DNA from 2 places in the Thermasporomyces composti genome. Region 1 is predicted to be linked to the other one. Evidence: predicted binding sites of a transcription regulator. Region 1 holds the regulator's gene; the other holds the start of a gene.
The links. The regulator LexA, encoded in region 1, represses DNA repair genes until DNA is damaged. The targets are predictions, from matches to a motif close to TCGAACANNTGTTCGA.
Positions count from the first base shown of each region.

Region 2: a site for LexA is predicted at 1,776-1,791, ahead of ruvC (crossover junction endodeoxyribonuclease RuvC). Genes of this name have one in related genera too.

Region 1 covers NZ_QTUC01000001.1:461,074-464,881, reverse strand. The annotation lists gene DFJ64_RS20040 (ATP-dependent DNA helicase) at 1-1,379, shown strand, start outside; gene DFJ64_RS02050 (coenzyme F420-0:L-glutamate ligase) at 1,389-2,258, opposite strand; gene lexA (transcriptional repressor LexA) at 2,299-3,036, opposite strand; gene DFJ64_RS02040 (hypothetical protein) at 3,316-3,750, shown strand; gene DFJ64_RS02035 (hypothetical protein) at 3,767-3,808, shown strand, end outside.
Region 2 covers NZ_QTUC01000001.1:4,211,566-4,215,373, forward strand. The annotation lists gene DFJ64_RS18380 (serine/threonine-protein kinase) at 1-1,694, shown strand, start outside; gene ruvC (crossover junction endodeoxyribonuclease RuvC) at 1,851-2,438, shown strand; gene ruvA (Holliday junction branch migration protein RuvA) at 2,593-3,222, shown strand; gene ruvB (Holliday junction branch migration DNA helicase RuvB) at 3,260-3,808, shown strand, end outside.

The DNA of each region.
Region 1 (3,808 bases):
AGCGCGCGGCACGCCGCGCCCGCGCCTTCTGCGTCGGCGGGGAGGCGGACCCGCTCGAGGACGCCGGGCACGCCCTGCGAACCGCGCTGTCGAACGCCCCCGTGGGTCGGTTGGAGGCCCTGACCGGGGAGCTCGCGGCGGCCGTCGCGCAGGTGCGGGATGCCGCCCGCGCCGCGTGGTCGGCGTTCCCGAGCGACAAGCAGGAGGACGACGTCGAGGCTTCGCGCCGCCAGGCACGCGCCTGGGTCGAGCAGGTGCGCGAGGTCGCGGAGCGCGTCGCCCAGATGGCGGCGGTCGACGTGGTGTGGGTCGAGGAGCGGGAACGCGGTGGTCGCGAGCTCCGCGTCGCTCCGCTGTCGGTCGCAGGGCTGTTGCGGGAGCGGCTGCTGGCCCAGCACACCTGCATCTTCACCTCGGCGACGTTGAAGCTCGGTGGCGACTTCCTGGCCGTCGCCCGGTCGGTCGGGCTGCGCTCAGTGGAGCGGGTCAGCGAGGCCGAACACGACGCGAAGGGCACCGAAGGGGCGTCGACCGGGGCCGAGCGACCTCACGCCGACGCCTCGACGGACCGTCGGGAGCAAGGCGGGGGCGAGGCGACTGGAGGCGACCTCGCCGAGGGGAAGTCCGACGCCGAGCAGGCGAGCCCTGGCCGGGCCGGCGCCGGCCAAGCAGGTACCGACGTGGTGGAGACGTTGCCGTGGCGGGCCCTCGACGTGGGGTCGCCGTTCGACTACGCCCGCCAGGCGATCCTTTACATCGCACGCCGCCTGCCGCCACCCGGTCGTGCGGGCATCTCGCCCCAGGCGCTGGATGAGCTGACCAGCCTGGTGGAAGCGGCTGGTGGGGCGACGCTCGGCTTGTTCTCCTCGCGCCGGGCTGCCGAGGAGGCGGCCGCCGCGGTCCGCGAGCGGCTGGGGTACGAGGTGTTGTGCCAGGGAGACGGTCAGCTCGCGGAGCTGCACCAACGGTTCGCCGCCGAGCCGGCGACCTCGTTGTTCGGCACCTTGTCGCTGTGGCAAGGGCTGGACGTGCCCGGCGACACCTGCCAGCTCGTGGTCATCGACCGGATCCCGTTCCCGCGCCCCGACGATCCTCTGCTCTCGGCGCGCCAGAAGGCGGTCGACGAGGCGGGCGGGAACGGGTTCATGGCGGTGGCCGCCACCCACGCCGCCCTGCTGTTGGCGCAGGGCGTCGGTCGACTGATCCGGCGCTCCACCGACCGTGGGGTGGTCGCGGTGCTCGACCCTCGACTGGCCACCGCGCGCTACGGCGGATACCTGCGTGCGTCGCTCCCACCCATGTGGTCGACTCTCGACCACGACGTCGTCGTCGCGGCGCTGCGCCGGTTGAGCGCGGCGCGCGAGGCGTCCGTCCCCTGACGACGGTCCCTACGACGGCATGCGGACGCAGACCGCGATGGGGGTCTGCTGACGTCCCTGTCCGAAGGGGTTGTCCCGGAACAGCTCGCAGAAGAAGCGGGGGAGCCGGTCGCTGTCGTGGCCGAGTACCTCGCGGCCGAGGTCGTTGGAGTCGATGATCACCGTGCCGCTCAACGTCCGGGCCGCGTCGCCGTCGAGCTGGGACCGTAGGGCCTGGGTGATGCGAGCCGCCACCTTGTCGGGCTCGGCCGGTGGGAGCTTGGCCGAGACGTTGGACGGGAACGCCGAGTACGGCGTGGGACCGTCGATCGCGTTCACGCGGTGGCCGGCGACGACGTAGAACCAGCCGCGCCGACCCAGCATCTTGCCGACCACGCTCGCGGCAGCCGCGAGGAGGATACGCGGCAGGCCGGCCTCGTTGATGGCGAGCTGCATCGTCCACGGGCTCCCGAGCCCGATGCCGTACGGGGTCCGCCGGACCATCTTGGAAAGCAGCCGGGCGGCTCGACCGGGGTTGATCTCCCAGGTGAAGTAGGACCGTCCCTGGCTGATCGCGACGATCTTCTCGCTCACCACGACGTACCACGGCTCGAGGAAAGCGCCCGTGAACGAGGCGTCGGACGCCATGAGCGCGACCGTCTTGGTCACGTAGGCGGCCACCTTGTCGACGAGGTCGTCGCCCCGGCGGAACAAGTCGGTACGGATGGGAACCCGCGCCCAGTAGGCTCCTTCCACCTCCACCATGAGGCTCTTGCCCTCGTTGGGCGCCAATGGGGCCTTCGGTGGGGGAACGTCGTCACGGCCGCGCGCCAGGGCGCCGTCGCTCGACTCGGGCTCGTCTCCGGACGTCGACGAGGTATGTGCCGTGAGGTTGACCATCCCGCTCCTGGTCGTCGTCGCTTCGTGGTCTCGCGTCGGGTCAGACACGACGTAGAACGGCGACGACCTTACCGAGGATGACCGCGTTGTCTCCAGGGATGGGTTCGTAAGCTGGGTTGTGCGGGACGAGCCACACTTTGCCGTCGCGGTAACGGTAGGTCTTGACGGTCGCCTCACCGTCGATCATCGCGGAGACGATCTCCCCGGACTCGGCCGTGGGCTGCTTGCGGACGACGACCCAGTCGCCGTCACAGATCGCGGCCTCCACCATCGAGTCGCCCTTGACCTTGAGCATGAACAGCTCGCCCTCGCCGACGAGTTGGCGGGGCAGGGGCATGACGTCCTCGATGGACTCCTCGGCGAGGATCGGGCCGCCCGCGGCGATGCGGCCGACCACCGGGACGAGCGCGGGCGTGGGATGGGCGTCGCCGCTGCCGGTCTCGTCGATGGCGGTGACGGTGACGCTCGAGACCGACCGCCGTTCCGGCGGTGACACCAACACCTCCAGTGCTCGCGGCCGGTTGGGGTCACGACGGATGAACCCCTTGTTCTCCAAGACCCGCAGCTGGTGTGCCACCGACGAGGAGGAGGTCAGGCCCACGAGCTCGCCGATCTCCCGCATGGCGGGCGGATAGCCGCGCTGCTGGACCGTCTCGCGGATGACCTCGAGGATCCGCCGCTGCCGGGGCGTGAGACCCGCTGCGTCGGGCGGGCCGTCCGAGAGTTCCCGAGCACCCGCGGTGGAGGTGGTGCGGTCGCCATTCTTCCGCCTCGACATGACGGCGATCTCCTTGTCGTGGGCAGGGCCGGTGGGTCCACGCTCCGCCGGGAGCGCCTCGCACACGAGCGTAAGCCTTTGGTCATCCACGTCCAAACGCGTGTTCGACCGCGTGTCGTCGCGAGCGAAGACGATCTTGCCACAGACTGGGCGTGGCATCGAACGGAGGTTCGACGACCGGTGGCGTGTGTCGGCGGTCTGGTGTAGAACTCATGGAGCGGTCCATCGAACAACCGTTCGACGTGGCTCGCGACTCCGCTCGTCCGTGGAGGGTGTCGAATGAGCAGTGCACCGGTCATCTACCTGGAGGACTACCGCGCTCGGCGCGTCGGGGTCGAGCGGCCACGCGCGGCAGCGAACCGCTCGCCAGGGACCGCGGACTCCGGGACGTACCGGCCAGAGGTGACACATCTCGTCGGAGCGAGCACCACGTTTCGCTCACCGCCAGGGCGCACGCTCGCCAAGACGCGGAGGCGCCGGCGACCTCGACCCGCCAGGGTTCCGAGCTGCCGAGGGTTCGCTCCGGGTGACCCCATGGTGCGTCGGCGCCGTGATCGTGATCGTGCCGGTGTCCGGCTGACCCGCCGGGGTCGGTTGGCCGTCACTGTGGTGACCGTGGCGGCCACCCTCGCGTTGTCGATGCTCGGCGGTCCGGTCCTCAGCCTCGTGCTGGTCGGGACGGTGTTGTGCGGCCTCGCCGTGGTCGTCGACTAGGCGGGCGTGACGGCACGTGCCCACGCTGCTCGAGGGCTTGCGCGACGTCGAGGAGCTG
Region 2 (3,808 bases), 3.8 Mb from region 1:
GGATGGGCGTCGTCTACAAGGCGGTCGATCCTCACGGCCGGGTGGTCGCCGTCAAACTGCTCCGCCCCCACGTGGCGGGCGACGCCGAGTCACGTGCCCGCTTCGCCCGTGAGGCCCAGGCGCTCGCGCGGGTCCGTGGCGAGCACGTGGCGCAGGTGCTCGACGCGGACGTGGCGGCTGCCACGCCGTACCTCGTCACCGACTTCGTCGACGGCCCGTCCCTTCAGGAGACCGTCGCGCATGAGGGCCCGCTGGAGGGCGCTGACCTGGCCGACCTGGCGGGGGATCTCGCGGACGCGTTGTGCTCCATTCACGGGGCCGGTGTCGTCCACCGGGACCTGAAGCCCGGCAACGTGCTGCTCCAGGACGGGCTGGCGGTCGTCATCGACTTCGGCATCGCGCAGATCGCCGACGACACCCGGCTCACCATGCCAGGGACGGTCTACGGCACCCCTGGGTACGTCGCGCCGGAGCTGTTGAACGGCGGTGAGGTCACGCCCGCGGCCGACATCCACTCCTGGGCCGCCACCGTCACCTACGCCGCCACCGGCCGGCCACCGTTCGGCCAAGGGCCACTGGAGGCCGTGGCGTATCGCGTTCTCCAGGACGAGCCGGATCTCGACGGCTGTCCCGACTGGCTGCTTCCGGTGCTGCGTCGCTGCTTCGCCAAGGATCCGGTCGCCCGGCCGAGCGCGCACGAGCTCCTCCACTGGCTGGAGACCGGCGAGCCGCCGCCGGAGCGGACCGTCACCGTGACGACGGACGCTCACCCGACGGTGCCGATCCGGCTTCGGCTCCCGACTCAGCCCGAGAGCGGGGACGACGCGGGCTGGTCCGAGGGGTCGGGGGTGGCCGCCACGGCGACGTACGGCGACGGCCATCACCCTGGTGGCTATCCTGATCGGATCGCCAGCTCCGCCGAGCCCGCGGTCGAGGCCTCCCGGATCGACGCGGACGCCGCGCACTCCCACCCAGCCGCCAGCTATCCGGCCGACGGCTACCCGGCTGACGGGGATGCGGCCGCTCATCCAGCCGACCTCCACCCCGCCAACGGCAGTCCCACCGACGCGGGACCGGTCGACGGAACGGCTGTCGACCGCGCGTCCCGCCCAGACTGGCGTCGCGCCCACCAGGTCGTGCTCGTCCTGGCATTCGTCACGTTGGCCGGTCTCGCGGCTGTCGTGCCCGCGGTGGCGGCATTGGGGCTGGTCGCGTGGCTGGTGCTCGCGCGAACGGTCGACCGCTCGGCACGTCTGGTCAGACGCCGCCGTGCTGCTCGTGGACGACGCCGAACGGACCTGCTCGCCGCCACGATGGCGCTGCCCTGGCACCTCGTCCGGGGCGCGCTCGTCACCGCGTTGACCTTGCCGTTCGCCGTCATCGGAGCGGGCATCCTGGCCGGGCTGGTGGTCCTGTTCTTCTACGCGGGAGCGCTGTCCCCTCGCGTCGACGTCGTCCTCGGCGCGGCCGCCCTGGCGACCGCGACCCTGGCCTGGTGGGGCATCGAAGGGGAGGGTGTGCGGCGCGGCAGCCGGCACATGCTGACCCGCGCGCTCAGGCCGCGCTGGGCGCCCGCGACGGCGGCGGGCGTCCTCGTCGTGCTGACCTTGCTGGCGCTGACCGCCGCGAGCACCGAGCCGGTGTGGTGGTGGCCGCTGGAAGGCTCGTGGTCCTGGTTCGGTTGGCCGGGCTGAGCGCGACGAGAGCCGGCTGACGCCCGATCCGGGTCCAGCCGGCGCGTCGTGAGATCACATCCGGGCGGGGATCGCTAGGCTCCGAACACGCGTTCGTGTGGGTCGGCATGTCGTGCCCGCTCGACGTGGTCCGAGCGAGCGGAGGGGTCAAAGGCGGTGCGGGTACTCGGAGTCGACCCGGGTCTGACTCGGTGCGGGCTCGGGTTGGTCGAGGGCCGGCATCCTCGACGCCTCGCTCTGGTCGCCGTCGACGTCGTCCGAACCCAACCCGACCTCGACATCGGTGAGCGGCTCCTGCGGGTCGAGCGGGTGGTCGAGGAGTGGCTGGACGAGCACGCTCCAGACGCCCTGGCGCTCGAACGCGTCTTCAGCCAACACAACGTGCGGACGGTCATGGGTACCGCTCAGGTGAGCGGGGTCATCGTCGCGGCGGCTGCTCGCCGTGGGGTCCCGGTCGCTCTCCACACGCCCAGCGAGGTCAAGGCAGCCGTGACCGGGAGCGGCCGCGCTGACAAACAGCAGGTCACCGCCATGGTGACGAGGATCCTGTCCCTGCCGACGAAGCCACGTCCCGCCGACGCCGCTGACGCGCTCGCCCTGGCAATCTGTCACCTGTGGCGAGGGCCCGCGCTCGCCCGACTGGAGGCCGCGCAAGCGAAGGCGGCGCGGCGACGCGCCGTCCACAGCGCGCGAGAGCACGAGGCGATCGGCTCCGGTGGTGTGGGCAGGAGGTGGTCCGGCTGAGGAGCGACACTCGCACGGCGTGCGCCGCATGGCAGCTGACGGCGGTGTCAGAGGCGGCTGGCAGACTGCCATCGCCGGGCGCCGCGTCGACTGGGCGGACACGCCGTTCGCCGACGCCGCTGCTCGAAGCCGCCGACTGGGTGAGGAGTCGTCGATGATCGCGTTCGTCCGTGGCCAGGTCAGCTCCGTCGGGCTTGACTCCGCGGTGGTCGACGTCGGTGGCGTGGGCATCGAGGTACGAGCCACTCCCAACACGTTGGCCGGGCTCCGGGTGGGCGCCACCGTGACCTTGCCCACGAGCCTCGTCGTCCGGGAGGACTCCCTCACCCTCTACGGCTTCAGCGACGACGACGAACGCGCGGTCTTCGAGCTCCTGCAGACCGCGAGCGGCGTCGGACCCCGGCTCGCCCAGGCGATGCTCGCCGTCTACCGTCCGGACGAGCTGCGGCGGGTGGTCGCCGCGGAGGACGTGCGGGCGCTGACCCGGGTCCCGGGCATCGGCAAGAAGGGCGCCCAACGCATCGTGTTGGAGCTCAAGGACCGGCTGGGCGCCCCGACGGGTGGCGCGGCGAAGTCCGACGCGACCGTGACGCTCGACGGCGCGCGTGAGCCTCACTGGCGGGATCAGGTCCGGGCGGCGCTGCTGGGCCTGGGGTGGTCGGCACGCGAGGCCGAGTCGGCGCTCGACGCGGTGACCCCTCTCGCTGAGGAGCAAGCCGCGACGACCGGCCCCGACGTGGCGGCGCTGCTGCGCGCGGCCCTGCGCACGCTGTCCCGAGCATGAGCGGAAGCGCACGCCACCGCGGTCGAGGTGAGGGGCGATGACGTCGCGAGACAACAACGAGAACGGTGACCTGGCCGCCGGACGGGCGCTCGTCGCCGCCGAGGCCCGAGCGGACGAGAGCACCGTCGAGGCGGCGCTACGGCCACGAAGCCTCGCCGAGCTGATCGGTCAGTCTCGGGTCCGCGATCAGCTCGGGCTCGTGCTGGAGGCGGCCCGCAGCCGCGGCCGTCCTCCGGACCACGTCCTGCTGTCCGGACCACCCGGGTTGGGGAAGACGACCCTGGCCATGATCATCGCGACCGAGCTCAACGCCCCGCTGCGGGTGACTAGCGGTCCGGCGATCCAGCACGCCGGTGACCTCGCCGCGATCCTTTCCTCGCTGACCGAGGGTGAGGTGCTCTTCCTCGACGAGATCCACCGCATGAGCCGGCCGGCCGAGGAGATGCTCTACATGGCCATGGAGGACTTCCGGGTCGACGTCGTGGTCGGCAAGGGGCCCGGCGCGACGGCGATCCCGCTGGAGATCCCGCCGTTCACCCTCGTCGGCGCGACGACGCGCTCGGGTCTCCTCCCGGGGCCGCTGCGC